3 regions of the Streptomyces sp. NPDC091412 genome follow, and region 3 is predicted to be linked to each of the others. Evidence: riboswitches for the same ligand, from Rfam matches in the RefSeq annotation. Region 3 holds a riboswitch; each other region holds the start of a gene.

Region 1 (9,515 bases), on a different contig from region 3:
CTGAGGGAGGCGTCGGCCGCGGCCTTGATGTTGGCGGCGCTCAGACCCCGGTAGTCGGGGTGCTGGCTGACCTTGGTGGCGATGACGACATCGGAGCGGTTGCCGCGCTCCTTGATCCACTTGCCGATGATCGTCTCGGACTCGCCGCCCTGGTTGCCCTCCACCCACGCGGAGTAGGAGTCGGCGGTGTCGACGAAGTTGCCTCCGGCGGCCGTGTAGGCGTCGAGGACGGCGAAGGACTGCTCCTGGTCGGCGGTCCAGCCGAAGACGTTGCCGCCGAGGGCGAGCGGGAAGACCTCGAGATCGGACGAACCCAGTTTGCGTAGAGAAGTCATGTCCAACATCAACAACCGCGCCGGAGCGGCCCATTCCGGACCGGGCCGCATCCGGCCGCAAAGGTTGCGCAAACCGGTCTCACAGGCTCGTCAAGGGTGAGACCGGTCCATGTTCGTCAGGGGTTGATGCCCTTGCCGCGCAGCCACGCCAGCGGGTCGACTCCGGTGGACTCGCCGCCCGGGTGGACCTCCAGGTGGAGGTGGGGCCCGGTGACGTTGCCGGTGGCGCCCACGCGGCCGATCACGTCGCCCGTGCTGACCTTCTGGCCGACGCTGACGCTGATCGACGACTGGTGGCAGTACCACAGCTCGGTGCCGTCCTCGAGGGTGAGGATCGTGCGGTAGCCGTAGGAGCCGGCCCAGCCGGCCTCGGTGATGGTGCCGGTGTGGATCGCCTTGAGCAGGGTGCCCGTGGGCGCGGCGAAGTCGAGGCCGGTGTGGTAGCCGGAGGACCACATGGAACCGGCCTGGCCGAAGGTGGAGGTGAGCGTGTACGAGGAGGTGGGCAGCGCGTACTGCTTGGCCAGCTCGGCCAGCCGGGCCTCCTCGGCCTTCCGCGCGGCCTCCTCGGCCTTCCGCTTGGCCTCCTCCTCCGCCTTCTTCTTCTCGGCGGCGGCCTTGGCCTCGGCCGTCTCCCGCGCCTTCGCCGCCTCCTGGGCGGCCTTCTTGGCGACGGCGGCCTCGGCATCAGCCTGGGCCTTGGCCTCGATCTGGACCTGCTGCTGCTCGGCCTGCGCCATGATCCGGTTGCGCAGCACCTCGCCGGCGTCCGAGGTGCCCTCCTCGGCCTCGGCGGCGGTCACGCCGACGCCGCTGAGCGCCGTCGCCGAGCCCACGGGGGCGGCGTTGGAGGAGTCGTCGAACAGGGAGCCCACGGAGGGCAGGTCGGGCAGCGAGATGGACACCGGCGGCTTGCCGCTGTTGGCGCTCGCCATGCCGCCCGCGCCGACGGCGGCGATGACGCCGACACCGAGAACGGTGGAGCTGCGGGCGAGTCCGCCGCCGCGCTGCTTGGCGACACGGTGCCGGCCGCGCACGGGACGGATGGACTCCGCGGTGGGGTTCCACTCCTCCCAGGGGCCCTCGTCGGCGCGGCGGCTGTCGTAGCCGAAGGTCTCTCCGTGCTGCCGGCTCGGCGCGAACGGGGCTTCCGGGGCAGGCGGGTTGGACGCCACGAAGGCGCACTCCTTTCCTTCCGTCTCGCCTACCGGGTTAGCTGACGGGTTCGGAGCGGGAAGGTCTCCTACGCGCGTAAACAAGCCATGCGTACACGGCGGTTACGCGCGATTCACCCCAAGTTGGTGGTTCCCCGGTTCCCTTGCGGGATTCGGCGTGCGCGCACGGAGCCGCCTCTTGTGACGGCTGGGACGACCGTGCTGCGTTATCGAACGTTAATAGACTCGGGGCTCGGATTCCAAGCCGTTCGGCTTGATCGCTAAACCTTCCGGCGCGACCTTACGGTCCATGACCACCGAAAACCGGGCGAGTTGACCGCATCTCGAAGGAGAGCCGTGTGTCCGGGAAACACTCAGGGCCGGAATCCATTGATCGGATTCCGGCCCTGAGCCTTCAGTAGCGGGGACAGGATTTGAACCTGCGACCTCTGGGTTATGAGCCCAGCGAGCTACCGAGCTGCTCCACCCCGCGTCGTTGTGTCACCAGTATATGCCATCCGGAAGGCTGCTCGCACCCACCTCACCTTCCACCGCCCGTCACACGGTTCCCGGGCGTACGGCGAGGCCCCGCTCAGCCGAGCAGATGACGGTTCGGCTCCCTGGCCCGCTCCTCGAACTCCGGCACCACGACGACATCCGCGCCACCCGCCACCAGCACCCCGGTCCCGTCGGCGCCCTCGACGAACGTGTCCGGCTCCCGCCACGCCGTCACCACCCGTCGCACCCCGGCGTCCAGAATCAGCCGGGCGCACGGACGCGGCCGGGAGGCGCGGCGGGCGCACGGTTCCAGGCTGCTGTACACCGTGGCGTCCGGCAGCCGCGGATCCGCCGGGTCGACCTTGGCCAGCGCCGCCTCCTCCGCGTGCACGACCGGGTCGCCGCCCTCCCGCGAGTACCCGCGGGCGAGTTCGGTCCCGTCGGCGGCGACCACCACGGCGCCCACGCTGAACGCGGTCCGGGACGGCGGGCACTGGGCCGCCAGCGCGCAGGCGAGCCGGAGCCAGTGCCGGTCCGCGGGCACGGCGCGGCCGGCGGTGCCGGGAGCGGTGGGCTCGTAACGCACGAGGACGACGTCCTCGATGGTCCGCGTCTCCACCAGCCGCAGCCGCCCGCCCTGGTAGGTCCCGGGCCCGAACAGCCGGGGCGCGTCCGTGTCCCCCACGAACAGCGGGGCGAGCACGAGCTGCACCTCGTCCGCGAGCTGCTGCTGGAGCAGTTGTGTGTGGATGGTCCCGCCGCCCTCGACCATGAGCCGGCGCACCCCGCGCACGTCGTGCAGGTGCTCGAGCAGCCGGGGCCAGCCGAGTTCGGCGCCCAGCGGCACGACATCGGCGGCCAGGCCCGTACGCCGCAGCCGCAGCGCGCCCTCGTCGGTCGTGTAGAGGACCTTCTCGCCGCCGGTGTGCCAGAAGGGCGCCCCGGGGTCCAGCTCGCCGGAGGCGCTGACCGCGACCTTCAGCGGGTACTCCGGCTTCCCTGCGGCACGGCGGGCGGCCCGCCGCTCCGGGGAGTTCACCAGCAGCCGCGGGTTGTCGGCCCGCAGGGTGCCGGCGCCGATCAAAATCGCGTCGGCCGACGCCCGCACCTCGTCGACCCGGTCGAAGTCGGCGGGGCTGGAGAGCAGCAGGCGCTCGGGACCGGTGTCGTCCAGGTAGCCGTCGAGCGAGATGGCGGCGGACAGCAGGACGTACGGGTGGGGCATCGACGCCCTCTCTCTCGGCGGCGGACTGGCTCCCAGTGTGACCGACCCCGCCGGTCGCGGGCGGGGCCCCACCGTGGCGGAGCCGCGCACGCGGAGCGGGAGGGCCGCCGCCGGCCGGTGAGGGTCAGTGACCGAGGTGGATGCGGAACCGGAGGCGGCAGATGACGGCATCGGTGTGACGGCGGACGGCGCGGTCCAGGACGGCACCGCGCTGGTTCTGCAGAAGCCGCTGCCAGGGCCTGGGCAGGTGCATCTCCGGGATGAGGACCACGATCCGGTCCTGCCGCTCCTGGGCGGCCAGCGCGCGCAGATGGTCGACGAAGGGCCGGGTCAGGGAACGGGTGCGGCTGTGCAGCACGGTGAGGGGGACACCGGGCCGCCAGGCGTTCCAGGCGGCGTGGACCTCGTCGGCGGAGGGGGCGTCACGGTCCTCGGGGTGCACGACGGTGACGGCGCGGACCTCGTCGCCCAGTGACAGCGCGGCGCTGATGGCCTCGCTGGTGAGCAGGTTCACGGCGCCGACGGGAACGACGACGACCGTGTGGCACGGCTCCGGCCGTGCGGGGACTTCGCCGAGGTGCAGGGCCGCGCCGATACGCCGGTACGTGCGGTGCACCGACTCGAACACGGCCACCAGGACCGCGACCGCGGCGAAGACCAGCCAGCCGCCCTCACCGAACTTCGACACCAGCTCGATGACCAGGGCCGCGAAGGTCAGCAGTGCCCCGAGGCCGTTGACGGCCGCCCGCCACCGCCATCCGGAGCCCCGGTCCAGGTGCCAGTGCCGGACCATGCCGGCCTGGGAGAGGGTGAACCCGATGAACACGCCGATGGCGAAGACCGGCACCAGTTTCTGGGTGTCGCCCTCGGCCACGACCAGCAGGACCAGGGCGGCGGCGGCGAGCACGACGACGCCGTAGCGGTAGACCTGCCGGTCGGCGCGCAGCCCGAAGACGTGCGGCAGATGGTTGTCGCGGGCCAGCAGGGAGGCCAGGACGGGCATGCCGCCGAAGGAGGTGTTGGCCGCGAGCGCGAGCAGCGTCATGGTGGCGAACTGCACCACGTAGAAGCCCGCGTTGTGGCCCAGGGACGCCTCGGTGAGCTGCGCCAGGACGGTCTTGGTACCGCTCGGTGCGACATGGAACTTGCCGATGAGCAGCGACAGCCCGATGAGCATGGCCCCGAGCAGCGCGCCGAGCGCGACCTCGGTGCGCTGCGCCCGCCGGGCCCTCGGGGTGCGGAAGGTGGGGACGGCGTTCGCGATGGCCTCCACACCGGTGAGTGCCGAGCAGCCCGAGGCGAACGCCCGCATCAGCAGCAGGACTCCGACCGCGGAGACGGCCGAGGCCGTCGGATGGACGGGCGGGACCACCGGTGTCCGGCGCACCAGCCCGGCCACGACGACGGCGGCGATCGCCGCGACGAACACCACGGTGGGAGCGATCATCACCTTGGCGGACTCGGCGACCCCGTAGAGGTTGACCGCCGTGATCAGCCCCAGCACGATCACGCACAGCGGCACCCGGTCGCCGTACAGGGCGGGGAAGGCGGAGGTGAGCGCGGCCACGCCGGCGGAGACCGACACCGCCACGTTCAGCACATAGTCGATGATCAGCGAGGCCGCGGCGACCAGGCTGAGCCGCCGGCCCAGATGGCGCCCCGCGACCGCGTACGCGCCGCCCCCGTTCGGGAACGCGGCGATCACCTGCCGGTAGGAGAACGTCAGCGCCGCCAGCAGCACTACGATCGCCAGCGTGACCGGCAGGGTGAAACCCAGGCCCTGGCTGCCGGCCACCGCCAGCACCACCACGATCGCCTCCGGCCCGTAGGCCACCGAGGCGAGCGCGTCCAGGGACAGCGCGGCCAGCCCCTGCGGCACCGTCAGCCGGTCCCGCTCCTGCCGTCTCCCCACGGCCCGCCCGGCGGTACGCCGCCGACCCGCGTCCTCGGCCCTCGCGCCCACGGCTCCACCGCCCTCACGTCGCCTTCGGAACCTCAGAGGCAGGATCCCGCGCAAACCACCGAATATGGCGCAAGAGAGGCGTTAAAGGTCGTCCCAGGTCACTCTCGTCCTGCTACACCGGAAGAGGCAGGCAGGAGGTGCCCACGATGTCCGTCCACCTCGTCAGAGGGCCCCTCGCGATCGTCGCCGCCCTCGTGGCACCGCTCGCGGTCAGCGCGGTGCTGCTGCCCTTCCGCGCCGGCCTGGCCAACACCGTCGTCGCCCTCGTCCTCGTCGTGGTCGTCGTCGCGGCGGCGGCCCTCGGCAACCGGACGGCCGGAGTCCTCGCCGCCGTGTCCGCGGCCGTCTGGTTCGACTTCTTCTTCACCGTCCCCTACCAGCGGCTCACGATCACGAGCACCGCCGACGTCACCACCGCCGTCGTGCTGCTCGCCGTCGCCCTGACCATCTCCCAGCTGGCGGCCCGCGCCCGGCGCCTGGAAGTCGTCACCATCACCGACGCCGACTACCTCGCCCAGATCCACCACGCGGCCCAGCTGGCCAGGGAGGCGACCTCACCCGACGCGGTGGTGGAGGCCGTGCGCGCGCAACTCGTCGGCCTGCTCCACCTGAGCGGCTGCCGCTTCGAGTACGGCACCCTGCTCGGCCACGCCCCCCGCCTGGAATCCGACGGCTCCCTCACCCTCGGGCGCAGAACGTGGGACGTCGACCGACTCGGCATGCCCGACCAGGACATCGAACTGCGCGTCCTCGCCGGCGGCCACTTCCACGGCCGCTTCCTCCTCCGCCCGACCCCCGGTCACACCCCGCCGCTGGAGGCCCGCCTGGTCGCCGTCACCCTGGCCGACCAAGTGGGCGCCGCCCTCCAGACCACCTGGAGAACCCCAAGGACCACAGCCTGACCCACGCCGCGCCCCGGGCCGCGAAAACACCGCAGCGCCCGGACCGACCGAAGCCGAACCGGGCGCTGCGAAGCAGGTCGGAGGGGACTGCCCTCCTCCTGCGGCCGTAGGCCCTGTGGGACTCGAACCCACAACCAATGGATTAAAAGTCTGATGATCTCTGGAAGCGTCTCACCCCACCGCGTTGGCCTCACCCCGTCTCACCCCAAGGAGTGCAGGTCAACGGCTGTTCCAGCCCCCGCGCTGGACGCCTCTCACCCCATCTCACCCCACCGCGCATCACGCTGTTGCGTGGCGTTCGGGCCAGCATCGGGCCAGCAGGAAGGGCCCCCGACCCGCAGGTCAGAGGCCCTTTGCCTGTCCGTTGATTCTACGCCTAGGCCTACCGATTGTCAGCGCTGGCCCGTACCGTGAAGGGGTCCTATTCAGTGTCTGCTGGCTGCGACGCTGCTCTCGGCCCCTGCCGCGGTACAGAGCCCTCGGCAGGGGCCGATCCACGTTCCCGGCGAGCGCGCGGCACAGCAGCTGCGGCACGCTCGGTCAGGTCTTGCTCGTACTCCTGGAACAGGGACATGTACGTGTCGGCGGTCAGGACGATCGTGGAGTGCCTCAACTTCTTGCTGGCGTCATCGATGTCGCCGCCGCCGGCCTTCACGAGCGCGGCCGCTCCGTGCCGGAGGTCGCGCAGGTTGATTGGCGGCAGGTTCCCCAGCTCCACCAGCCTCTTGAACTCCTTGGACACGGCGTCGGGGTGCAGCCAGCTGCCGTCCTCGTCCACGAAGACCTTGCCCGTCTCCGTCCACTTCTTGCCGGCCTTCAGCCGCTCGGCCTTCCGCGCTTCCTGATGGGCCCGGTGCTCCCGCAGCACGCGCACGGTCTCCCGGTCGAGCATCACCGCGGACATGGAGCTGTCCGTCTTGGGTGCCGTCTCGATGGGCGTCCAGCCGTCCACCACGATCTCGGTGAGCACGTCGATCCGGGGCGGGTCGATGTCGAGGTGGACGTGCGCCCAGTCGGCGCCCACGCCCTCGCCGCGGCGCAGGCCGTGGTGAGCGACCAGGTGGTAGAAGGCGTACAGGGTGGACTCGTCCTCAGCGGTGTCCAGGAAGTGCCCGAGCTGCTCCGGGGTCCACACCATGACCGGGCTGGGTACAGCGCCGGTCTCCCCCCAGCGCTGTACGCGTTCGGCGGTCCACAGCAGGCCCTTGGGCCGTGCGGAGCTACCCAGCTCGACATGCTTGGCCGCGTTGAAGGTGATGAGCTGCTCGCCGATCGCCTTATTGAGGGCCGAGCGCAGGGTCCGGCGGATCGCGTGCCGCGTCGCCACGCCGTTCGCCTTGCGGTACGGCTTCATCTCGGCCAGCTTCGCTCGCTCGGCGGCGAGCCGCTCGCGTTCCTTGGCCGGCGGCCGCCCGGGCCGGGACCACTTCGCCCGCTGCTCCTGCTCTCGGCGTGCCTGGTTCTCTGCGCGGATCACGTCGGACTCGTCCGCGATGGCGTCGAACATCTCCTGGACGTGGCCGACGTTGAGCCGGTCGAGGCGGTAGTGCCCGATGTGCGGCTTCAGGTGGACCTTGATGTGGGATCGGTAGCCCGCGTTCGTCGTACTGCGCGTCTTCTTGGCGGCCATCCACCGGTCGAGCCACTCCCCCACGGTGGCCTTACCGTCAAGTGGGACGCCTACGCCCAGGCGCCGCTTCACCTCGTCGACCTGAGGGATATCGACGCGGCGGCTGGCGATGTCGGCGAGGAAGTCACCTACGCGCTGCTGCTCGGTCTCGTCATCGCCGGGCAGTTCGAGGATGGCCTGGAGGCGGGAGAGGTCGCCCTGGGCCTTGGTGACTCCGTCGTACCCGGTGCGCCGGAAGGTCCGGCGCTTGCCCTCGGCATCCGGCGGGAGCTCCTGGCGGAGACCGACAGAGCCGTGGCTCTTCTTCTTCATCTGCGGGCATGCGCTGCCCAGCAGCTTGCCGTCGCCGCCGCGGCACTCGCAGCGTCGATAGATGCTCCCTGCCCGACGTGCTGACGGCATGAGGTCTACTCCCTTCGCTCAGGAGGCTTGCCCTGACGGACGTCCAGGTGGGCAAGCCCCACGCTCATTACATGGTCCGCTGCCTCGTTCAGCCGGGCGAGCATGTCTTTGTCCATCCCTGCATCGGGACGCACGGCAAAGGCCAGGCCATGATCAGAGACGATCGGAACGATAAGTTCACCGTCGGGCAGATCGTCCGAAAAGAAGTACCAAACCCGGGGTCGCATGCGGCCTCCCCCATCCTCGTTCGTGTGTTCGAGTTTGTACGCCTGCCAGCACCCTTACGGTCAAAAAGGTGTCCGGACATGATCGCACCAGAGACCTCACTGGTCTACAGGCAGCTCTTTAAACTCACTCAGAGTGATGCACCTCGGAAGGTTTCAGGTCACGCGTCGTCACCCGGTGGAACGAGTGTGTCGATGAGCCGCAAGAGGCGTTCACGCTGGTCGGCTGGGATGCTGTCCAGCTTGCGCACATAGGCCGTGGCCTCGCTGGATCCGCTGCGGAGCGGGTCGACACCGAAGAACTGCGAGCTGGCCGCGTCCTGCAACACCTCCAGGGCGAGCTCGCAGGCCTCCGCGAGCGCGCGCAACTCCTCGACCTGCGGGGGGATGACTGGCTCACCGCTCTCCAGGCGGTAGATCCACCCACGCTTTACGCGCACCCCCGTGACCGGGTCGACCGCCCGCGCTGCGAACGCGTCCAGCCCCATTCGCAACTCTGCGCGACGGCTCTTGATGAGGTCTGCGAACTCGGCTCGCCGTTCAGGCGTGGGGGCGTTTCGGCTGGTCGTCGTGTCGTTGGGGGCCATGGGGGTCATCCTGCCACTCCTGCGGTCATTGGTGCGTTCGGGCCGTTCAGGGTCTGCGCCTGCCATTGAGGCGTACGGGCAGGTCAGTTGAACCGTTCATTTAGCGCGCTGCACGGATTGTTCAGCACGTTGGGCGATGGCGCTAGGTCGCACTGAGTCATTGACCGATTACTTACCTGCGCCCCCGGCGTATTCAGCTAGCTGGACAAAGCGTTCACCCCATGGAATGCTCACCCCATCGCGCCGTTCAGCGCGATGAACGGATCGTCCCGCGAGGTGAACGTGAGCGAATCCCAACCCACCATGTACGCGGTCGTCAGCGGCGACCGACTCAAGACGCTCATGGAGCGAACCGGCACTGGTGAGTCCATCACCAGCCGCGAACTGGCCGCCGCCGCCGGAGTAGCCCACGGCACCGTCGGCGCCCTCATGTCCGGCGCGCAGCGCCTGGTCCCGGAGGACAAGGCCCAGGCCATCGTCGATGTCCTTGGCGTCGACCGCCTGGTCCTCTTCATCCCCATGGAGCGCGCCGGCCGAGCCTTCATCTCGATCGCCTCGCACAAGGAGGCCGAGACCGCATGAGCGTGAAGAAGGT
Region 2 (9,515 bases), on a different contig from region 3:
GACCCGCGCCACGCCGCTGACGGCACTCCGGTCCTGTTGCAGGCACTGGAGCCCGCGCACCCTCAGCGTGTGCGCGCCGGCCCCGTTCACCAGCCGGTCGCCGACGCGCAGGGTGCCCGCGCCGAGCGTGCCGGTCACGACGGTGCCGTGCCCGCGCGCGGTGAAGGCGCGGTCCAGCCACAGCCGTACGTCCGCGTCGGCGGGCGGCACGGGCAGTGCGCGGGTCGTCCGGGCCAGTTCGGCGCGCAGTTCGTCCAGTCCGGCGCCGGTCACCGCGCTCACCGCGACGGACGGCACGGTCCCGAGCGAGGTCCGGGACAGTCGCTTGACGGCCTCGGCGCGCACCGGCTCGGGGTCGGCCAGGTCGCTGCGGGTCACGGCGAGCACCGCGTGCCGTACACCGAGCGCGTCGAGGATCGCGAGGTGTTCCTCGGACTGCGGCTGCCAGCCCTGGTCGGCGGCGACCACGAACAGCACGGCGGGCACCGGGCCGACTCCGGCCAGCATGGTGGCCACGAACCGCTCGTGGCCGGGTACGTCGACGAAGGCGAGACGTTCGCCCTCGGCGTCCGGCGGCGTCCACACGAAGCCGAGGTCGAGCGTGAGTCCCCTGCGCCGCTCCTCCTCGTAGCGGTCGGGTTCCATCCCGGTCAGGGCCCGTACCAGGGCGGACTTGCCGTGGTCGACGTGCCCCGCGGTGGCCAGCACTCGCATGGCCCCTACCTCTCCGCCGCCGACCGCACGGCCTCGGCGAGGCGTTCGTCGTCCCCCGGCGGCACCGCACGCAGGTCCAGCAGGCACCGCCCGCCCTCCAGGCGCCCCACCACGGGCACCTCACCGGTGCGCAGTACGGCGGCGTAGGGCTCCGGCAGGGACAGCGCGGCGCTGGGCAGTGTCACTCCCGGCGCCCCGCCGCCGCCGACGGTGGCGGTCCCGGGGACGGCCCGGACGTCCTCGATCCCGGCGGCGCCCAGTGCGGCGGCGAGGTGTTCGGCCCGCCGCATGAGCCCTGTGGCGTCGGCGGTCAGGAAAGCGGCCGTCGGGGTCCGGGGGCCCGTCAGGGTCGCCTCCAGCGCGGCCAGGGTGAGTTTGTCCACGCGCAGGGCACGGGCCAGGGGGTGCCGGGTGAGGGTGCGCAGGAGTTCCGCGTCGCCGAGGAGCAGTCCGCACTGGGGGCCGCCGAGCAGTTTGTCGCCGCTCGCCGTCACCAGGGCCGCGCCGGACCTCAACTGGGTCTCGGCGTCGGGCTCGTCGGGCAGCAGCGCATGGGGCGCGAGCAGTCCGGAGCCGATGTCGGCCACCACCGGAACGCCCAACGCCGACAGATCGCCGACACCGGCGGCCCGAGTGAAGCCGGTGATGCGGAAGTTGGAGGGATGGATCTTCAGGACGAACGCCGTGCCGGGGCCGATCACGTCGGCGTAGTCCTGGACGGTCGTACGGTTCGTGGTGCCGACCTCGCGGAGCCGGGCCCCGGTGGAGACCAGCAGGTCCGGCAGCCGGAAGCCGTCCCCGATCTCCACCATCTCACCGCGGCTGATGACGATCTCCCTGCCCGCGGCGAGCGCGGTGGCGGCGAGGACGAGCGCGGCGGCGCCGTTGTTGACGACATGGGCCGCGGCGGCGGACGGCACCCGGTCGCGCAGCGCGTCCAGGGCCGTACGGCCCCGGCGGGCGCGAACGCCGGTGCGCAGATCGAGTTCGACGTCCGTGGGCCCGGCGGCGTCCTGCACCGCCTGCCGGGCCGCGGCGGACAGGGAGGCGCGGCCGAGGTTGGTGTGCAGCAGGACCCCGGTCGCGTTGATCACCGGACGCAGCCCGCCGACCACCCGCGGCAGCAGCGCCACGGCGGTGTCCGCCACCTGCTCTGGGGTGATGGCGCCCTGGCGTGCCCGCTCCTGCGCCTGCCGGACCGCGGCCTTCACCGGGCCCGGCCCGAGCCGCGCCGCCGCGTCCACCAGGCGCGCGTCCCGCAGGACGGCGTCCGTACGGGGGATCCGCCGGCGGGCATCGCTCACCGCACGGTCATGGCCGGTCCGGCCGTGACCGGTCGGGCCGGAACCGGGGGCGTCCGCACCGGTCTCCTGGCCCGCTCGCCGCCCCGTGACCTGTTGCTCCACCTGGCCTCTCCGTCCACAGACCGACCTCGCGGGGGTGTCAACGCCCGCCCATGGTCTCCCAGTGCCCGCGGCCGTCCGCACGACACGCCGTACGAGTGGTCAGGCTTCCGCGCACCCGCTGTCCGGCCGCTCCCCCGGGCAGCCGCTCGGGTACCCGGCCGGGACCGGACGACGCGTCCCGGCCTGCCTTCGCGTCACCGCCGTCCGTCCACGCGGCCTCTCGGGATGCCGACCCGCGAACCGGCGTCCAGCGTCTACCGCTGGAAGCCGCAACAGGGCGTGATCTCGGCGCGCGGGGCGAACCACCCACGGCAGGCGATGGGTGACGGCACGTCAATCCCCCGGGAAGACAGCCGGGAAGACAGCCGTGGGGTGCGGCCCGGTCGGGGCGGTCAGCCGCCGCTGTGGTCGGTGCGGAGCCGTACCTGCTCCTCCAGGCGGCGCAGGCTGCTGTCAAGGGCGTCGCAGGCGGCGCGCTCGCCCGGATCGTGGCGGTCGTCGAAGAACGACAGGTGGACCGTCACCTCGCTGGCGCCGCTGCCGATGCCCGCGACCTGGAGCCAGCCCGCGTAGCCGCCCTGCTCGCGGGTGCCCCACTCGATCCGCATCTGGTCGCGTTCGGCGCGCAGCTGAGCGGCGGTGTCCCGGTCCGCGTGGTCCTCGTGCACCGTGACGGCCGGGGGCTCCTCCGCGTGCACGTGCAGTTCGCCGGGCAGCCAGGCCTCGAACCGGCCGACGTCGGCGGCCTCGTCGAAGACGCGCTCGGGCTGAGCGGACATCGTGCGTGAACGTTCGTACTCGGCCATGACGGCACCGTTCCTCCGCTCGGGGGTCGTACGACGAACGCGTGCCCCTTCTGCCACGGCCGAAAAGCGCGGGCGCCGGAAACGGCTCGTGCGCGGGACGTCAGGGCGGGGCGCGCCGCAGTGCGCGCAGCACCGCCCAGGTGACGGAGACGAACGGGACGGCGACCACGGCGCCGATCACGCCCGCGACGATGCCGCCCGCGATGACGGAGACGGCGACGACGAGCGGGTGCAGGCGCACCGCCCAGCTCATCACCACCGGGTGCAGCACATGTCCTTCGAGCTGGCCGATGACGACGATCAGGGCGAGCACGGCCGCCGCGGTGAGCGGGCCACGCCCCGCGAGGGCGACCACCGTGGCCACGCCGAGCGCGACCGGTGAGCCGATCAGCGGCACGAACGTGGCGAAGAACTCCAGGAGCGTCAGCGGCAGCGCGAGCGGTACGCGCAGCACCAGCAGGACGACACCGACGAGCACGGCGTTGGTGGCCGCCACGATGATGATGCCGCGCGTGTACCCGGCGAACGTCCGCCAGGCGGCCTGCCCGGCCCGGTCCCACACCGGCCGGGCCTCGCTGGGCAGCAGCTGGTCGCGCGCCCACCGCCAGAGGTTCTCGCCGGAGTGGATGAAGAAGACGGAGGAGAAGACCGCGAGGGCGACCCCGGTGACCAGTTCGACGAGCCTGCCGAAGCCGCTGAGCGCGCTGCTGAGGAGCCCGGCGCGGTGGGCGGACAGGTAGGCCAGGACCTGTTTCTGCAGGTCGGCCAGCTTGCCCTGGCTGAGCCGGAACGGCGGGCGCTGGAGCCACTGCTCGATCCGGTGGATGCCGCCGCCGAACTCGCCCGCGAGCTTCGCCGACTCCCCCGCCACCGCGTTGCCCACGAGCGCCAGCAGGGCGAGCAGGAGCAGCAGGCTGCCGACCAGGGCGACGGCGACGCACAGCGCTCGGGGCAGGAAGCGGTTCAGCAGGTCGGTGAGGGGGCGCAGGACCGAGGTGATGACCAGGCCCAGGAACAGGGCCACGGCGATGAGCTGGAAGCGGCCGAGGACGGTGAAGACGCCGTAGACGACGACGCCGACGAGGATGAGGCGCCAGGCGTAGGCGGCGGCGACCCGCAGCCAGGGCACGGTGCTCTCGGCCTTCGGGACCAAGGGAACGGTGCGGGCGCGCGGCGGGAGGCGTACGGAGTGCGCCGGGCGGCTGCCGGGCCCCCGGCGCGCGGCCCGGCGCCCGCGGCCCGGCCCGCCCGCCGGAGCGCCCGCACCAGCCACCGCGCCTCCCCTTCCGGACCGGCCGTCCCGTCCGGGCCGTCACACCCGGACCGCCGGACCGCGCCGCCTTCGACATCGCCTGTCGAGCGCTGGTGAGCACCCGTGAGGCGTCTTGAGCCCTCTTGAGCCGTCTTGAGCACCGTAAGGGCTGGTCGAGCGGGGGCAGGGGTGCAGTTCGCCCGGGTGGGCGGTCATCGGGGGCATCAGGGGGAACGGGTTGCCCGTCCGGCGCACGGCGCGGTGCGGGTGGGCCGGGGCGGTCCGGCCCGTCACGGCGGTGTCTCCTCCAGCAGTTCGGGGCCGTTGTTGCGGACGCTGTTGACGGCCGGGGAGACGGGCCGGGCGCCGAGCCTGCCGTCCGCGGGCGGGCTCAGCAGCGTCCGCAGTTCGCCGGGGTCCTGATGGCGGGGGTCGAGCCAGGCGTCGTAATGCTCCGGGCTGAGGGCCAGCGGCATCCGGGGGTGGACACGGCCGGCCTCGTCGGTGGCCTCGGTGGTGATGATGGTGCACGTGGTCAGCCAGGCGGCGGGGTCGTCGTCCCGCGCCACGTGCGGGTCGCGCCAGTACGCGTACAGGCCGGCGAGCGCCATCAGCGCGCCGTCCTCGGGGCTGATGTAGTACGGCTGCTTGCGGGTCCTGCCGGTGTCGGCGGACTTGATCTGCTGCCATTCGTAGAAGCCGTCGGCGGGCAGCAGGCAGCGATTCCGCACGAAGGCGCGGCGGAAGGCCGGCTTCTCGTGCACGGTCTCCACCCGGGCGTTGATCATCCGGGCGCCGGCCCTCACGTCCTTCGCCCAGGACGGGACCAGTCCCCAGCGCAGCGGCCGCAGCTCCCTGCGTACGGCGGCCGCGGTGCGGTCCTCGCGCGGGGCGCGTTCGAGAACGGCCCACACCTCGTCGGTCGGGGCGACGTTCCAGCTCGGCGCCAGCGCCTCCGCCGGGCGCCATTCGGTGACCCGGAAGTGCCGGACCAGGTCCTCCGGACCGCGGGTGGAGACGTAGCGACCGCACATGGGGCCAGGGTGCCACGGCGGCACGGCCGCGGTCGGGAGCGCCTCACGGGGCGGGGAGGCGGCGGGGGGCTCTCCCCCCTGTTCTGTTGGGGGGCCGACTGATGGGGACTGTGTTGGGGTCCGACTGATGGGGACTGATCTGATGGGGACTGATGGGGCTGGTGGGCTCTGACGGGGTCTGGTGGGCCTCACGCCTCCGGTGCCGGCAGGGTCACCTCGAAGCGGCAGCCGCCCGGGATGTTGCGGACGGCGGCACGGCCCTGGTGGGCCTCGACGATGCCGCGGACGATGGCCAGGCCCAGGCCCGCTCCCGCGGGGGGTGTGCGGGCGTGGGTGCCGCGCCAGCCGGTGTCGAAGACGCGCGGAAGGTCCTCCTCGGGGATGCCGCCGCAGCCGTCCGTGACGGACAGGACGACCCCGGCGGGGGAACATGCGGCGGCTACCGCGACCGTGCCGTCGGCGGGTGTGCGGCGGATCGCGTTCACCAGCAGGTTGCCCAGCACGCGGCTCATCTCCTTGCCGTCCACCTCGACCGGCACCGGCTCGACGTGGTCGGCCACGAGGTGGACGCCGAGTTCCCTCGCCAGCGGGTCCGCCCCGGCGAGCGCGTCGCCGACCAGGTCGTACACGGAGATCCGGGAGCGGGTGAGGGCCAGGGAGCCGGCGTGGATGCGGGACAGCTCGAAGAGGTCGCCCACCATGTCGTTGAGGCGCTCCACCTCGGTGCGGATCTGCCGGAGGTAGCGGTCCGGATCGGCGGCCACCCCGTCCTCCAGCGCCTCGGACATGGCACGCAGTCCGGCGAGCGGGGTGCGCAGGTCGTGGGAGATCCAGGCGACGAGTTCCCGGCGGGAGGACTCCAGGGCACGCTCACGCTCCCGGGACTCGGCGAGCCGGGCACTGGTGGCCGCCAACTCGCGGCTCAGCGACTCGAGTTCGGCGGTCGCCGGACGGTGGGGCGCGGCGAAGTCGCCGCCGTCGCCGAGCGAGCGGGCCGCGCGGGCCAGCTCGCGGCTGCGGGCCACGACCCAGCGGCCCAGGAGCAGCGCGGTGGCCAGGGACACCACCGCCGCCATCGCCACGACGGTGGTGACGACGGACAGGTCGTGCGCGGACAGGAACATCGCCTGGGCCACGGCCAGGGTTCCGGTCAGCATCGCGCCCACCGCCACGGCGGCGACCACGGCGAGCGAGGCCGTCAGCGAGCGCCGCCGGATCAGCCGCAGCGCGCCCGCGCCGGCCAGACCCGCCACGGCGGCGCCGAGGAAGGCGTACAGGGCGATGAACAGGGTGTCGCGCACCGTCAACTCCCGTCGTGTCCGGTGGGGTCGAACCGGTAGCCGACGCCCCACACGGTCTGGATGAGACGGGGCCGGGCCGGGTCGTCCTCGACCTTGCCGCGCAGCCGCCGGACGTGGACGGTGACCGTGGAGAGGTCGCCGAAGTCCCATCCCCACACCTCGCGCATCAGGTCCTCGCGGCTGAAGACCCGGCCGGGGTGGCGCAGGAAGAAGGTGAGCAGGTCGAACTCGCGCAGGGTGAGTGCGATTTCGGCGCCATCCCTGGTGGCACGGCGGCCGGCCGGGTCCACGGCGAGTCCGGCCGCGGCGAGCGGCCGCGGCGCGGTGGCGGGCCGGGTGCGGCGCAGCACAGACTCCACCCGCAGGACGAGCTCGCGGGGGCTGAACGGCTTGGTGACGTAGTCGTCGGCGCCGACCTCCAGGCCCAGGATGCGGTCGTCCTCGTCGCCGCGGGCGGTGAGCATGATGACCGGTACCGGGCCGCGCCCGCGCATCCGGCGGCACACCTCCAGTCCGTCCATGCCCGGCAGCATCAGGTCGAGCACGACCAGGTCCGGCCAGTGGGCGGCGGCCAGGGCGAGCGCGGTCGGCCCGTCCGCGGCACGGTCGACGACATGGCCCGCGCGGTCCAGGTAGCCGGAGACGATCTCGGCGACCGTGGCGTCGTCCTCGACGACCAGCACCCGCGCCGCCCCGGCCGGCCGCCGCTCGCCGGATCCGGCACCCGTGGACTCGTACGACTCCTGCATACCTCCAGCGTGACACCGCCCCCACCCCCGTGCCGCCCCCGAGCGCTCCCCAGCCTCGGACGTCCGCATTCCGTAAGGAGTCCGGGCCGGACGGGAGTGAGGCACCTCACGGGAAGGTCACGAATACGTATCGGACATTCCACGCTTCAATCTTCACGCCAGGCACACATGTTCGCTAAGTTGACGACCAGGCCGCACGATTGCCTCCGGCGAGTCGCGTCGGATCGTGCGACCTCCGCCGAGTCCGGTAGGCACCCACAGCGGCCGGAGCCGGGGAACCGACCAACCTCGGGGTGAAGCGGCTCAACTGTCCCTCCGGACAAGGGCCGTAGGGCACGCCTTCCACAGAACGTCCGCCCGACGCCGAGAGCAGAACCGGTAGGCGGCCCATGGGAGGAGTGCGTCCTTCTTGACGCGGGAACGACCGAGCGACGACAGGCCCAGCCGCGCCGAGGTCCAGCAGCGGATCAGCAGCCTCTACGACCAGGCGGAGAACGCCACGGGGAATTTCAACGCCACCCGTGCGATGAGCAAGAGCGCACGTACGCGGCGCGGTTCGGCCGGCTGGAGCGGTTCCGGGGGATCCGATCCGGCGCTCGACCGGGTGGCCAGGAAGTGGTTCGACGTGGGGCGCGCCCAGTTGGGTCCGACCATGCCCGCGGTCCTGCCGCCGGACCGTATGCCCAACCCGGCCAACTCCCCTGCCGCCGCGCCGAGCAGGCGTCCGGCGGATGTCCGCGAGAGTCTGGGCCTCGAGGCGGGCAGGGCGTCTCGGCCGGAGCTGACCGCGGGCCCGGCGGGCCCGGTACCCGAACTGCCGGCCGCGGTGCGGGACACCACGCCCCCACCGGAGTTGCCCGCCGCGCCCACCGCCGCCGTGCCCGCCTCCCCCGTGGCGGAACTGACCGCCCGCTCCATGGAACCGCCGGCCGCCGGAACGGCGGGACCGGTGCCCACCGGCACCATGGAAGTACTCCCCAACAGGACCATGCAGCCACCGCCCACGGGGACCATGGGGGCCCTCCCCGCCGACATCATGCAGGCGCCCCGCACCGGCAGCATGGGAGCACTCCCCGTCGGCATCATGCAGCCACCGCCCACCGGCACCATCGGCTCGCTGCCGAACGGGACCACAGGGGTACTCCCGACAGGAACCATGGAAGCGCCGACCACCGGCACCATGGGCGTACTCCCCACCGGCACCATGCAGGCACCAACCACCGGCACCATGGGCGTACTCCCCACCGGCACCATGCAGGCACCAACCACCGGCACCATGGAGGCGCTCTCCGCCGGGACCCTGGAGGCGTCGGCCACCGGGACCATGGATGTACTCAGCAGCGGAAGTCCGGGCACTGCGACCCCGCCCGCGGGCCCCGTCGCGGGGTTTGCGGGTGTCGCCGAGGCGGGGCGCGAGGTGGTCGGCGGGGCGGGTGTCTCGGTCGCGCCCCGCCGGCAGGCCGCGGTGCGGCGGCCTGCCAAGGAGCGGATGCGGAACAAGCTCGCACGGGCCGGCGAGATGCTGTCCCGGCACGTCGCGCAACAGAGCGCGCCGCCGCCCGCTGCCGTCGGGGCGCGCCCGGCCGAGGAGCCCCGGCCCGCGCCTCAGCCGGAGGCGGCGCAGTGGCAGCAGCACGCCACGGGACTGTTCGACACGACCCCGCCGCTGGACGGCAACTCGCTCTTCGACGCCAGCCAGGCCGGCGGCCCGGGAGCGGCGGGCGAGCCGGGGGCCGCCACCGGCCCCGACCCCGCCACCGGCCCAGGCGTCGGCGTCGGCGACAGCCCGGTCTCGGCCTACGAGCGGAAGGCCGCCAAGGCGCTGGCCTTCGCCCGCACCCAGATCGGCAAGCCGTGCGTGTGGGGGGCCACCGGTCCGGGCTCCTACGACTGCTCGAGTCTCACCCAGGCCGCCTGGCGGGCCGCCGGGGTGGCCCTGCCCCGTACCACCCACGAACAGGTCGGCTCCGGCGCGATGATCCAGCTCGCCGAACTGGAGCCGGGGGACCTGATCTTCTTCTACGGCGAGGTCAGCCACGTGGGCCTGTACGCGGGCAACGGCACCATGGTCCACGCCCCGAGTCCGGGCGCGTCGATACGCGAGGAGTCGATCTTCTTCGCGGGCCCACGGGCCATCCACAGCGCGATACGTCCGGCCTGAGCCGTCACGGCCGTCACGGTGGGAGGCCCGGGGAGCCGGAGCCTCCCGACCCGCCGTTCACGCGTTCTTGCGGCCCACCCCGGCGTACACCC
Region 3 (9,515 bases):
CCGCGAGGACCAGGACGACTTCCGGGACTGGGCGGGCATGATGATCCGCCACGGCAAGGGCCCGCGCGGCGGGGTCGCCCGCTCCGTGAAGAAGATGCGCGGCTATCTCGCGGACCTCATCCACCGCAAGCGCGAGGCGCTCCCGGCCGAGCCCGTCCCCGGCGAGGACCTCATCTCCGCGCTCATCCGCGCCTCCGACCACGGCGAGCACCTCACCGAGAACGAGGCCGCCGCCATGGCCTTCATCCTTCTGTTCGCCGGTTTCGAGACCACCGTCAACCTCATCGGCAACGGCACCTACGCCCTGCTCACCCACCCCGAGCAGCGGGACCGGCTCCAGCGGTCCCTCGCCGAGGGGGACGGCGGCCTGCTGGAGACGGGAGTGGAGGAACTCCTGCGCTACGACGGGCCGGTGGAGCTGGCCACCTGGCGCTACGCCACCCGGCCGCTCACCATCGGCGGGCAGGACATCGCCGCCGGCGACCCGGTCCTCGTCGTCCTCGCCGCCGCCGACCGGGACCCGGAGCGGTTCGCCGGCCCCGACGTCCTCGATCTCGGGCGGCGTGACAATCAACACCTCGGCTACGGACACGGCATCCACTACTGCCTCGGCGCACCGCTCGCCCGCCTGGAGGGCCAGACCGCGCTGGCCACTCTCCTCACCCGGCTCCCGGACCTGCAACTGGGTGCGGATCCAGCCGAGTTGCGCTGGCGTGGCGGGCTCATCATGCGCGGACTGCGGACGCTGCCGGTGCGGTTCACACCCGGTCGGTAAGTCGCGGGGAAGCCGGACAAGGCAGGAAAAGGCGCCCGCCGCCGCACCACGCCTACCCACTGGCGGACACGAAGGTGACACATGCTCAACAGTGTGATCTTCACGTGATCTGTGCGGCATGAACTTGTGACAAGCGATCGTCAGCCGATACTTTCACCCATCAGCGTGGCGCCGAGACTGCGGTCGCCACGCGGGTCACCGCTGTCGCACGAAAGGTCTCCGTATGCTCTCCGGGAACGGTCGTCACCGTCGGCCCCGTCAGGCTCCGGCCCTCCTCGTCGCAGCCGGAGTGACCGGATCCGCCATCGCCATCCCGCTGATCGGCGCCGGCGGCGCCAGCGCGGCCGACGGCAACGCGTGGGACAAGGTGGCCAAGTGCGAGAGTGGCGGCGCCTGGAGCGCCGACACCGGTAATGGCTACTACGGCGGCCTCCAGTTGACGCAGGACGACTGGGAGAAGTACGGCGGCCTCGACTACGCCTCGAGCGCCGACCAGGCCAGCCGGTCCCAGCAGATATCCGTGGCCGAGAAGCTGCTCGCCGACAAGGGTCCCGGTGCCTGGCCGACGTGCGGGTTGCTCTCCGGACTCGGCAAGAAGTCCGGGGCGGCGAAGGTCGACACCGGCGTGGGTGATTCGTCCGGATCCTCCAGCTCCTCCGGAAAGTCCCTCACGGACGACCTCGGTCTGTCCGACTCGTCGCAGGCGTCGTCGGGCGATCCGTCCGGCTCGTCCGGTTCGTCCGGCTCGTCGGATGTCGACCCTGGTTCAATCGATCCCTCCGGCTCGTCGACCGCGCCCCCCGCCACGTCCTCCCCTTCGCCGTCCTCGCCCGCCAAGAAGGGCGAGCCGGCCGAGTCCGACGCGTCCTCCGATGCCGCGGCAGGCGGGTCGCAGTCGCCCGACGCCTCGCCCTCGGTCGCGCCGCAGCCGGGCTATACGGACAACTCGTGGCAGGTCGGCGGCACTTCGGCCCTGGTCGACACCGGCGCGCTCAGCGGTGGGCGTCACCGCGGCGGCAGTGCCGTCGAGGACCCGGCCGACAGCCACTCGGCCGCCTCCTCCGGCCGTCACGCCTCCCGCGGCGGCTCCGCGCGGGCCGTCGTCGCCGACTCCTACACCGTCCGCGCCGGCGACTCCCTCGAGTCCATCGCCGACTCCCTTGACGTTCCGGGCGGATGGGACGCGCTGTACGCGGCGAACAAGGGGGCGATCGGGTCCGACCCGAATCACATCTCTGCCGGTCAGACCCTGAATGTCCCTACCGAAACGCCCCAAAAGTAGGCGGAGTTCACGCCACGCTTCGCGCTGAATGTCCCATTCGGGGAAAGTGTGGGATGAGTCTCAGAAGCCCTGATCGTCTTTGGAATTCGGCGAAGCGCATGCCTACGGTCGTGACCGCTCGTCACCGCGAGCCCCGGCTGCCGCAACGCCGAATCCTGCCAGCGGCCGCACGGGAACAGTCGTCGCGTCAAGCGCCGTGGGCAGGAGCGGGGGACCCAAGGTAAGTGCCGCGCCGGGCAGTTGACCGGAGCGGCTAGGGGTGGAGCCGTGCCTCGTGTACGAGGCACGGCCGGGCAACTCAACCGGCCCGAACCCGACAGCTCACCTCGCAGGCGTCGGTGAGGGGATCCATCCATGCTGTTCTCCAGCAAGGGCAAGCATCGCCGTACGTCCAGGACCACCCGTGTCATCGCGCTCGCCGGTGTCGCCGGCGCCGCAGTCGCCGCCCCGCTGATGGCGGTCGGCGACGCCTCCGCCGCCACCGCCTCCGAGTGGGACGCGGTCGCCCAGTGCGAGTCCGGCGGCAACTGGTCCATCAACACCGGCAACGGCTTCTACGGCGGCCTCCAGTTCACCAACTCCACCTGGGCCGGGTACGGCGGCACCGCCTACGCGTCGCGCGCGGACCTGGCCTCCAAGTCGCAGCAGATAACCGTCGCCGAGAAGGTCCTCGCGGGCCAGGGCAAGGGTGCCTGGCCGGTCTGCGGCAAGGGCCTGTCCGGCGCCGCCTACACCGGCGGCGCCCCCTCGTCCTCGTCGTCGGCCTCGTCCTCGTCGTCGGCCTCGTCCTCGTCGTCGAGCGGCAGCTCCGCCAAGAGCACCACCACCCGCTCGACCGAGCAGCAGGCCGCCAACCGCTCCGCGACGCGTCCCGCCCCGAGCAGGACCGTCACCACGCCCACCGGCGAGAAGGTCAAGAAGGGTGACGGCGAGTACAAGGTGGTCGCCGGCGACACCCTCAGCTCCATCGCCGCCCAGCACGGCGTCCAGGGCGGCTGGAAGAAGCTGTTCGAGCTGAACAAGAACATCGTCGACAACGCCGACCTCATCTACCCGGGCCAGCAGCTCCACCTGAAGTAAGGGCCCGCACCGCCCTTCATGGGCCCCCGCCCCGGCGCGTTCCCCCTACGCGCGGGGGCGGGTTTTTTTCGTCTCCCGCACACCCGGCCGTTCCCGAACCTTCCCCGTCTCTTTGTTCCGAGCGGGAACAAAGGGTACCGTCACTCTGTCCACGAGGCGGTCGGTCGGCCGGTCGCCGCCCCGGGACGGTTAGGCTCTAGTCGCAAGGCTCACGCCCCGCACTTCCAGCGTCACATCCCAGAAGGAGATGCTCGTGCCGTCCATCGACGTCGTCGTAGCCCGGGAAATCCTGGACTCCCGAGGCAACCCCACGGTCGAGGTCGAGGTCGGCCTCGACGACGGCAGCACCGGTCGTGCCGCCGTCCCCTCCGGCGCCTCCACCGGTGCCTTCGAGGCCATCGAGCTCCGTGACGGCGACCCCAACCGCTACCAGGGCAAGGGCGTCGAGAAGGCTGTCCTCGCCGTGATCGAGCAGATCGGCCCGGAGCTCGTCGGCTACGACGCCACCGAGCAGCGTCTGATCGACCAGGCCATGTTCGACCTGGACGCCACCGACAACAAGGGCTCGCTGGGCGCCAACGCCATCCTCGGCGTCTCCCTCGCCGTCGCCCACGCCGCCTCCGAGGCCTCGGACCTCCCCCTCTTCCGCTACCTGGGCGGTCCGAACGCGCACCTGCTGCCGGTGCCGATGATGAACATCCTGAACGGCGGCTCGCACGCCGACTCCAACGTGGACATCCAGGAGTTCATGATCGCCCCGATCGGCGCGGAGTCCTTCTCCGAGGCCCTGCGCTGGGGCACCGAGGTCTACCACACGCTGAAGAAGGTCCTGAAGAGCAAGGGCCTGTCCACCGGCCTCGGCGACGAGGGCGGCTTCGCCCCGAACCTCGGCTCCAACCGCGAGGCCCTCGACCTCATCCTCGAGGCGATCAAGGAAGCCGGCTACGCCCCCGGCGAGCAGATCGCCCTCGCGCTCGACGTCGCCGCCTCCGAGTTCTACAAGGACGGCAAGTACGTCTTCGAGGGCAAGGAGCGCTCGGCGGCGGAGATGACCGAGTACTACGAGGAGCTGGTGGCCGCCTACCCGCTCGTCTCCATCGAGGACCCGCTGTTCGAGGACGACTGGGCCGGCTGGAAGGTCATCACCGACAAGCTCGGCGACAAGGTCCAGCTCGTCGGCGACGACCTGTTCGTCACCAACCCCGAGCGCCTCGCCCGCGGCATCGAGGACGGCGCCGCCAACGCGCTGCTCGTGAAGGTGAACCAGATCGGTTCGCTCACCGAGACCCTGGACGCCGTCGAGCTGGCCCAGCGCAGCGGCTTCAAGTGCATGATGTCCCACCGCTCCGGCGAGACCGAGGACGTCACGATCGCCGACCTGGCCGTCGCCACCAACTGCGGCCAGATCAAGACCGGCGCCCCGGCCCGCTCCGAGCGCGTCGCCAAGTACAACCAGCTGCTGCGCATCGAGGAGATCCTCGACGACGCCGCGGTGTACGCCGGCCGCTCGGCCTTCCCGCGCTTCAAGGGCTGAGCCGCTTCGAAGGCCGAGCCGTTCCGGGGGCCGAGGCGCCCCGGAGGCTGAGCCGCGAAGCGTAAGGCTTCGCCAGTCGCACGTACGTCCCCGTACCCGGTCCCGTACCGTGTCCGGGGACGTACGCACGTGTGTGCACGGGCACGAACGGGAGGCGGGACGATGGCCGTCAAGGACCGGGACCGGTTCTCCACCACGACCAGGATCAGGCTGCTCGGTGAGCAGACGGCGGCCCGTGTCTACCGTTCGCAGACCCGCCGCCAGGCCCGCCGCTCCCGTCTCACCGGCCGCGCGGCGCTGCTCGTGCTGGTGCTCTGCTCGATGGTGGTCGCCCTGGCGTACCCGATGCGGCAGTACGTCACCCAGCGCGCCGACATCGCCGACCTGCAACGGCAGAAGCAGCAGGCCCAGCAGCGGGTGGAACAACTGCGCGACCTCAAGGCACGCTGGCAGGACGACGCCTACGCCGAGCAGCAGATCCGGCGGCGGCTGCACTACGTGAAGCCCGGGGAGACCGGCTACGTCGTGGTCGACCCGGGCCCGGCCGAGCGGTCCCGCGCCGAGCGGGGGACGGCCCGCCGCCCCTGGTACGCCAACGTCTGGGACGGGGTCGACAAGTCCGACGCCTCCGACCAGTGAACTGACAGAGAGACATACGCAAGGCATGGAAACCCCACCGCCGCCCACCGAGCGCACCGAACCCACCGAGGCGGACGTCGAGGCCTTCAAGCAACAGCTCGGGCGGCCGCCGCGCGGGCTGCGCGCGATCGCGCACCGCTGCCCCTGCGGTCAGCCCGACGTCGTGGAGACGGCCCCGCGGCTGCCCGACGGCACGCCCTTCCCCACGCTGTACTACCTGACGTGCCCGCGCGCGGCCTCGGCCATCGGCACGCTGGAGGCCGACGGCGTGATGAAGGAGATGACGGAGCGGCTGGCCACCGACCCGGAGCTGGCGGCCGCGTACCGGGCCGCGCACGAGGACTACGTCCGGCGCCGGGACGAGATCGAGGCGCTGACGGGCTTCCCCAGCGCGGGCGGCATGCCGGACCGGGTGAAGTGCCTGCACGTCCTGGTCGCCCACTCGCTGGCCGCCGGGCCGGGCGTGAACCCGCTCGGTGACGAGGCGATCGCGATGCTGCCCGAATGGTGGCGCAAGGGCCCGTGCGTGACGCCCGCGGCGCCGTCGTCGGGCGAGGGGCGGCAGGCCGGGGCCTCCGAGGACGGCGGGTTCGCCGCCGGGCCCGTCGGGACCGAGGAGGACCGCGCATGACCCGGGTCGCCGCCGTCGACTGCGGTACGAACTCCATCCGTCTGCTGGTCGCGGACGCCGACCCGGCGACGGGGGAACTGCTCGAGCTGGACCGGCGCATGACCATCGTGCGGCTCGGCCAGGGCGTGGACCGCACCGGCCGGCTCGCCCCCGAGGCGCTGGAGCGCACCTTCGCGGCCTGCCGGGAGTACGCCGAGGCCATCAAGGAGCACGGCGCCGAGCGGCTGCGTTTCGTGGCCACCTCCGCCTCCCGGGACGCCGAGAACCGGGACGAGTTCGTGCGCGGGGTGATGGACATCCTCGGCGTCGAGCCCGAGGTGATCTCCGGTGATCAGGAGGCGGAGTTCTCCTTCACCGGTGCGACGAAGGAGCTGACGGGCCGTGCGGACCTCGCCCGGCCCTTCCTGGTGGTGGACATCGGCGGCGGTTCGACCGAGTTCGTCGTGGGCGACGACCACGTCCGCGCGGCGCGCTCGGTGGACGTGGGCTGCGTCCGCATGACGGAACGTCATCTGGTGCGGGACGGGGTGGTCACGGACCCGCCGACCGAGGAGCAGATCGCCGCCATACGGGCCGACATCGAGGCCGCGCTCGACCTCGCCGAGGAAACGGTCCCGCTGCGCGAGGCGCACACCCTGGTGGGGCTGGCCGGCTCGGTGACGACGGTGTCGGCGATCGCGCAGGGGCTGCCCGCGTACGACTCGGCGGCCATCCACCACTCCCGCGTCTCCCGCGAGCGCGTCCGTGAGATCAGCGACCGCCTGCTGCACTCCACGCACGCCGAGCGCGCGGCGATCCCCTCCATGCACCCGGGCCGTGTCGACGTCATCGGCGCGGGCGCCCTGGTCCTGCTGGCGATCATGGAGCGCATCGGCGCGCGGGAGGTCGTCGTCAGCGAGCACGACATCCTCGACGGCATCGCGTGGTCCGTGGCGTAGGCTCGTCGGCCCTGGTTCTACTGGCCGGTAGCATCCGGTTGAGCAGTCCGGATACCGTGTGAGCGCACCCGGGGGGCCGCCGGACATCCCCCGGTGACGCTCCGCCAGGAAAACTTCGTGAAGTTCTTCACAAGGAATTCGGCCCTGTCAAGGGCCGAAAGGGCCTCCGGCGGCCTTTTCGGGGTCTCAGCAGGCAGAAGACCGTGCTCGGGTGAGCGTCGGGAAGCGGTTCCGGAAGGGCCGCGGGGCCCCTCCGCGGGGGACCTTTTTCGGTCAGAGGAGCAGCTCACGCGGCCTTGACAACGGTCCGAACCGGACGGCGGCCGCCGGTCGCCGCCAGGGCCTGGCGAGCGGGGGGCGCGCAGTCTAGCACAGGGCCTGCCCAACCTTGTGAAGGGGCGCACGAGCGACCCCCCTGAGGCGGGTGGATACTCGATGCCATGAGCACCACGGAGCGTCCCAGGATCCTCGTAGTAGGCGGTGGGTACGTAGGCCTGTACGCAGCTCGGCGCATCCTCAAGAAGATGCGCTACGGAGAGGCGACCGTCACGGTCGTCGACCCCCGTTCGTACATGACCTACCAGCCCTTCCTCCCCGAAGCCGCAGCCGGCAGCATCTCCCCCCGGCACGTCGTCGTCCCGCTGCGACGCGTGCTGCCCAAGGCGGAGGTCCTCACCGGCCGGGTCACCACCATCGACCAGGACCGGAAGGTCGCCACGATCGCCCCGCTGGTCGGCGAGGCGTACGAGCTGCCCTTCGACTACCTCGTCATCGCGATGGGCGCGGTCTCCCGCACCTTCCCGATCCCGGGCCTTGCCGAGCAGGGCATCGGCATGAAGGGCATCGAGGAGTCCATCGGCCTGCGCAACCACGTCCTGGAGCAGCTCGACAAGGCCGACTCCACCACGGACGAGGAGATCCGCCGCAAGGCGCTCACCTTCGTCTTCATCGGCGGTGGCTTCGCCGGCGCCGAGACCATCGGTGAGGTCGAGGACATGGCCCGGGACGCGGCCAAGTACTACAACAACGTGTCCCGCGAGGACATGCGCTTCGTCCTCGTCGACGCCGCCGACAAGATCCTCCCCGAGGTCGGCCCGAAGCTCGGCCAGTACGGCAAGGAGCACCTCGAGGGCCGCGGTGTGGAGGTCTACCTCTCCACCTCCATGGAGTCCTGCGTCGACGGCCACGTGGTGCTGAAGAACGGCCTCGAGGTCGACTCCAACACGATCGTGTGGACCGCGGGCGTCAAGCCCAACCCGGCACTGGCCCGCTTCGGCCTGCCGCTCGGCCCGCGCGGCCACGTGGACGCCCAGCCGACCCTCCAGGTGACCGGCACCGACTACATCTGGGCCGCCGGCGACAACGCCCAGGTTCCGGACCTCGTAGGCCGCAAGGCGGGCAACGAGAACGCCTGGTGCCCGCCGAACGCCCAGCACGCGCTGCGCCAGGCCAAGGTCCTCGGCGACAACGTGATCTCCCAGATGCGGGGCTTCCCGCAGAAGGACTACGAGCACGCCAACAAGGGCGCGGTCGCGGGTCTCGGCCTGCACAAGGGCGTCGCGATGATCGTCATGGGCAAGATGAAGATCAAGCTCAAGGGTCGCCTCGCCTGGTACATGCACCGTGGCTACCACGGCATGGCCATGCCGACCTGGAACCGCAAGATCCGCATCTTCGCCGACTGGACCCTCGGCATGTTCCTCAAGCGCGAGGTCGTCTCCCTCGGCGCCATGGAGAACCCCCGCGACGAGTTCTACGAGGCCGCCAAGCCCGCGCCGGTGCCCGCCGCGAGCAAGACCGAGGAGAAGGCCAAGGCCTCCTGACCTTCAGGCCCCAGGTCTTCGGGCCTCCCGGTCCGACGAACGAACCGAAGGACCTCCCGCCATCCGTGGTGCGGGAGGTCCTTCGGCGTTCCGCCCGGCGTGACCCAGAGCCGTTGCGGTGGAACGGTGGTGTTTGCCCAGTCGTAACTCCATTGCGGGACTGCGCCCAGCGCGTCCCGGTGTTTACGTGGTGGATGACATTCCGGCGTTCGTCGTCATGGAGGTGTGCACCATGCCCGATGCCGCGCTGCGGCTCACACGACTCCTCGAACAGCTGCTGGGGTCCTCGCTTCCCCTGCGCATTCGCGCCTGGGACGGTTCCGAAGCGGGGCCGCCGGACGCACCGATGCTCGTCGTACGCAATCGCCGGGCCCTGCGCCGGCTGCTGTTCAAGCCGGGTGAACTGGGCCTGGCCCGTGCCTGGGTGGCCGGCGACCTGACCGTCGAGGGCGACCTCTACGCCGCCCTGGAACTGCTCTCGGGCCTGATCTGGGAGCGGGACGAGGACGCCCGCGGCCTCACCGCGACGCTGCGCGACCCGCAGGCCCGCGCCGCCGTCCGCGGGCTGGTGAAGCTGGCCGGCCCGCCGCTGCCGCCCGCCCCGCCCCGCGAGGAGGTCCGCCGGCGCCAAGGCCATCTGCACACCCGGCGCCGCGACAAGAGCGCCATCAGCCACCACTACGACGTCGGCAACGACTTCTACGAGCTCGTCCTCGGCCCCTCCATGGTGTACTCCTGCGCCTACTGGCCGGCTCCCGAACCCCTCGCCACCCTCGAACAGGCCCAGCACGACAAGCTCGAACTGATCTCGCG

Evidence for each region. A riboswitch is a leader RNA that binds a small molecule or an ion and turns the genes downstream of it on or off. The one in region 3 is predicted to bind cyclic di-AMP.
Region 1: another riboswitch for cyclic di-AMP. It lies ahead of ACIQMV_RS18965 (M23 family metallopeptidase); the one in region 3 lies ahead of ACIQMV_RS30070 (transglycosylase family protein).
Region 2: another riboswitch for cyclic di-AMP. It lies ahead of ACIQMV_RS27780 (NlpC/P60 family protein); the one in region 3 lies ahead of ACIQMV_RS30070 (transglycosylase family protein).

What each region holds. Positions count from the first base shown of each region.
Region 1 covers NZ_JBIVTV010000006.1:376,603-386,117, reverse strand. The annotation lists gene ACIQMV_RS18970 (aldo/keto reductase) at 1-335, opposite strand, end outside; gene ACIQMV_RS18965 (M23 family metallopeptidase) at 452-1,510, opposite strand; cyclic di-AMP (ydaO/yuaA leader) riboswitch at 1,522-1,678, opposite strand; tRNA gene ACIQMV_RS18960 (tRNA-Met) at 1,909-1,982, opposite strand; gene ACIQMV_RS18955 (dihydrofolate reductase family protein) at 2,082-3,212, opposite strand; gene ACIQMV_RS18950 (APC family permease) at 3,337-5,124, opposite strand; gene ACIQMV_RS18945 (DUF4118 domain-containing protein) at 5,322-6,077, shown strand; gene xerC (tyrosine recombinase XerC) at 6,499-8,109, opposite strand; gene ACIQMV_RS18935 (hypothetical protein) at 8,115-8,336, opposite strand; gene ACIQMV_RS18930 (helix-turn-helix domain-containing protein) at 8,495-8,920, opposite strand; gene ACIQMV_RS18925 (helix-turn-helix domain-containing protein) at 9,203-9,502, shown strand; gene ACIQMV_RS18920 (hypothetical protein) at 9,499-9,515, shown strand, end outside.
Region 2 covers NZ_JBIVTV010000014.1:4,129-13,643, forward strand. The annotation lists gene ACIQMV_RS27745 (SelB C-terminal domain-containing protein) at 1-714, opposite strand, end outside; gene selA (L-seryl-tRNA(Sec) selenium transferase) at 720-2,018, opposite strand; gene ACIQMV_RS27755 (SRPBCC family protein) at 2,513-2,926, opposite strand; gene ACIQMV_RS27760 (AI-2E family transporter) at 3,027-4,199, opposite strand; gene ACIQMV_RS27765 (SOS response-associated peptidase) at 4,469-5,212, opposite strand; gene ACIQMV_RS27770 (sensor histidine kinase) at 5,401-6,513, opposite strand; gene ACIQMV_RS27775 (response regulator transcription factor) at 6,516-7,262, opposite strand; cyclic di-AMP (ydaO/yuaA leader) riboswitch at 7,489-7,663, shown strand; gene ACIQMV_RS27780 (NlpC/P60 family protein) at 7,672-9,423, shown strand; gene ACIQMV_RS27785 (SAM-dependent methyltransferase) at 9,481-9,515, opposite strand, start outside.
Region 3 covers NZ_JBIVTV010000016.1:135,097-144,611, forward strand. The annotation lists gene ACIQMV_RS30060 (cytochrome P450) at 1-775, shown strand, start outside; gene ACIQMV_RS30065 (transglycosylase family protein) at 999-2,057, shown strand; cyclic di-AMP (ydaO/yuaA leader) riboswitch at 2,240-2,407, shown strand; gene ACIQMV_RS30070 (transglycosylase family protein) at 2,412-3,137, shown strand; gene eno (phosphopyruvate hydratase) at 3,385-4,671, shown strand; gene ACIQMV_RS30080 (septum formation initiator family protein) at 4,834-5,310, shown strand; gene ACIQMV_RS30085 (DUF501 domain-containing protein) at 5,336-5,941, shown strand; gene ACIQMV_RS30090 (exopolyphosphatase) at 5,938-6,879, shown strand; gene ACIQMV_RS30095 (NAD(P)/FAD-dependent oxidoreductase) at 7,320-8,702, shown strand; gene ACIQMV_RS30100 (class I SAM-dependent methyltransferase) at 8,935-9,515, shown strand, end outside.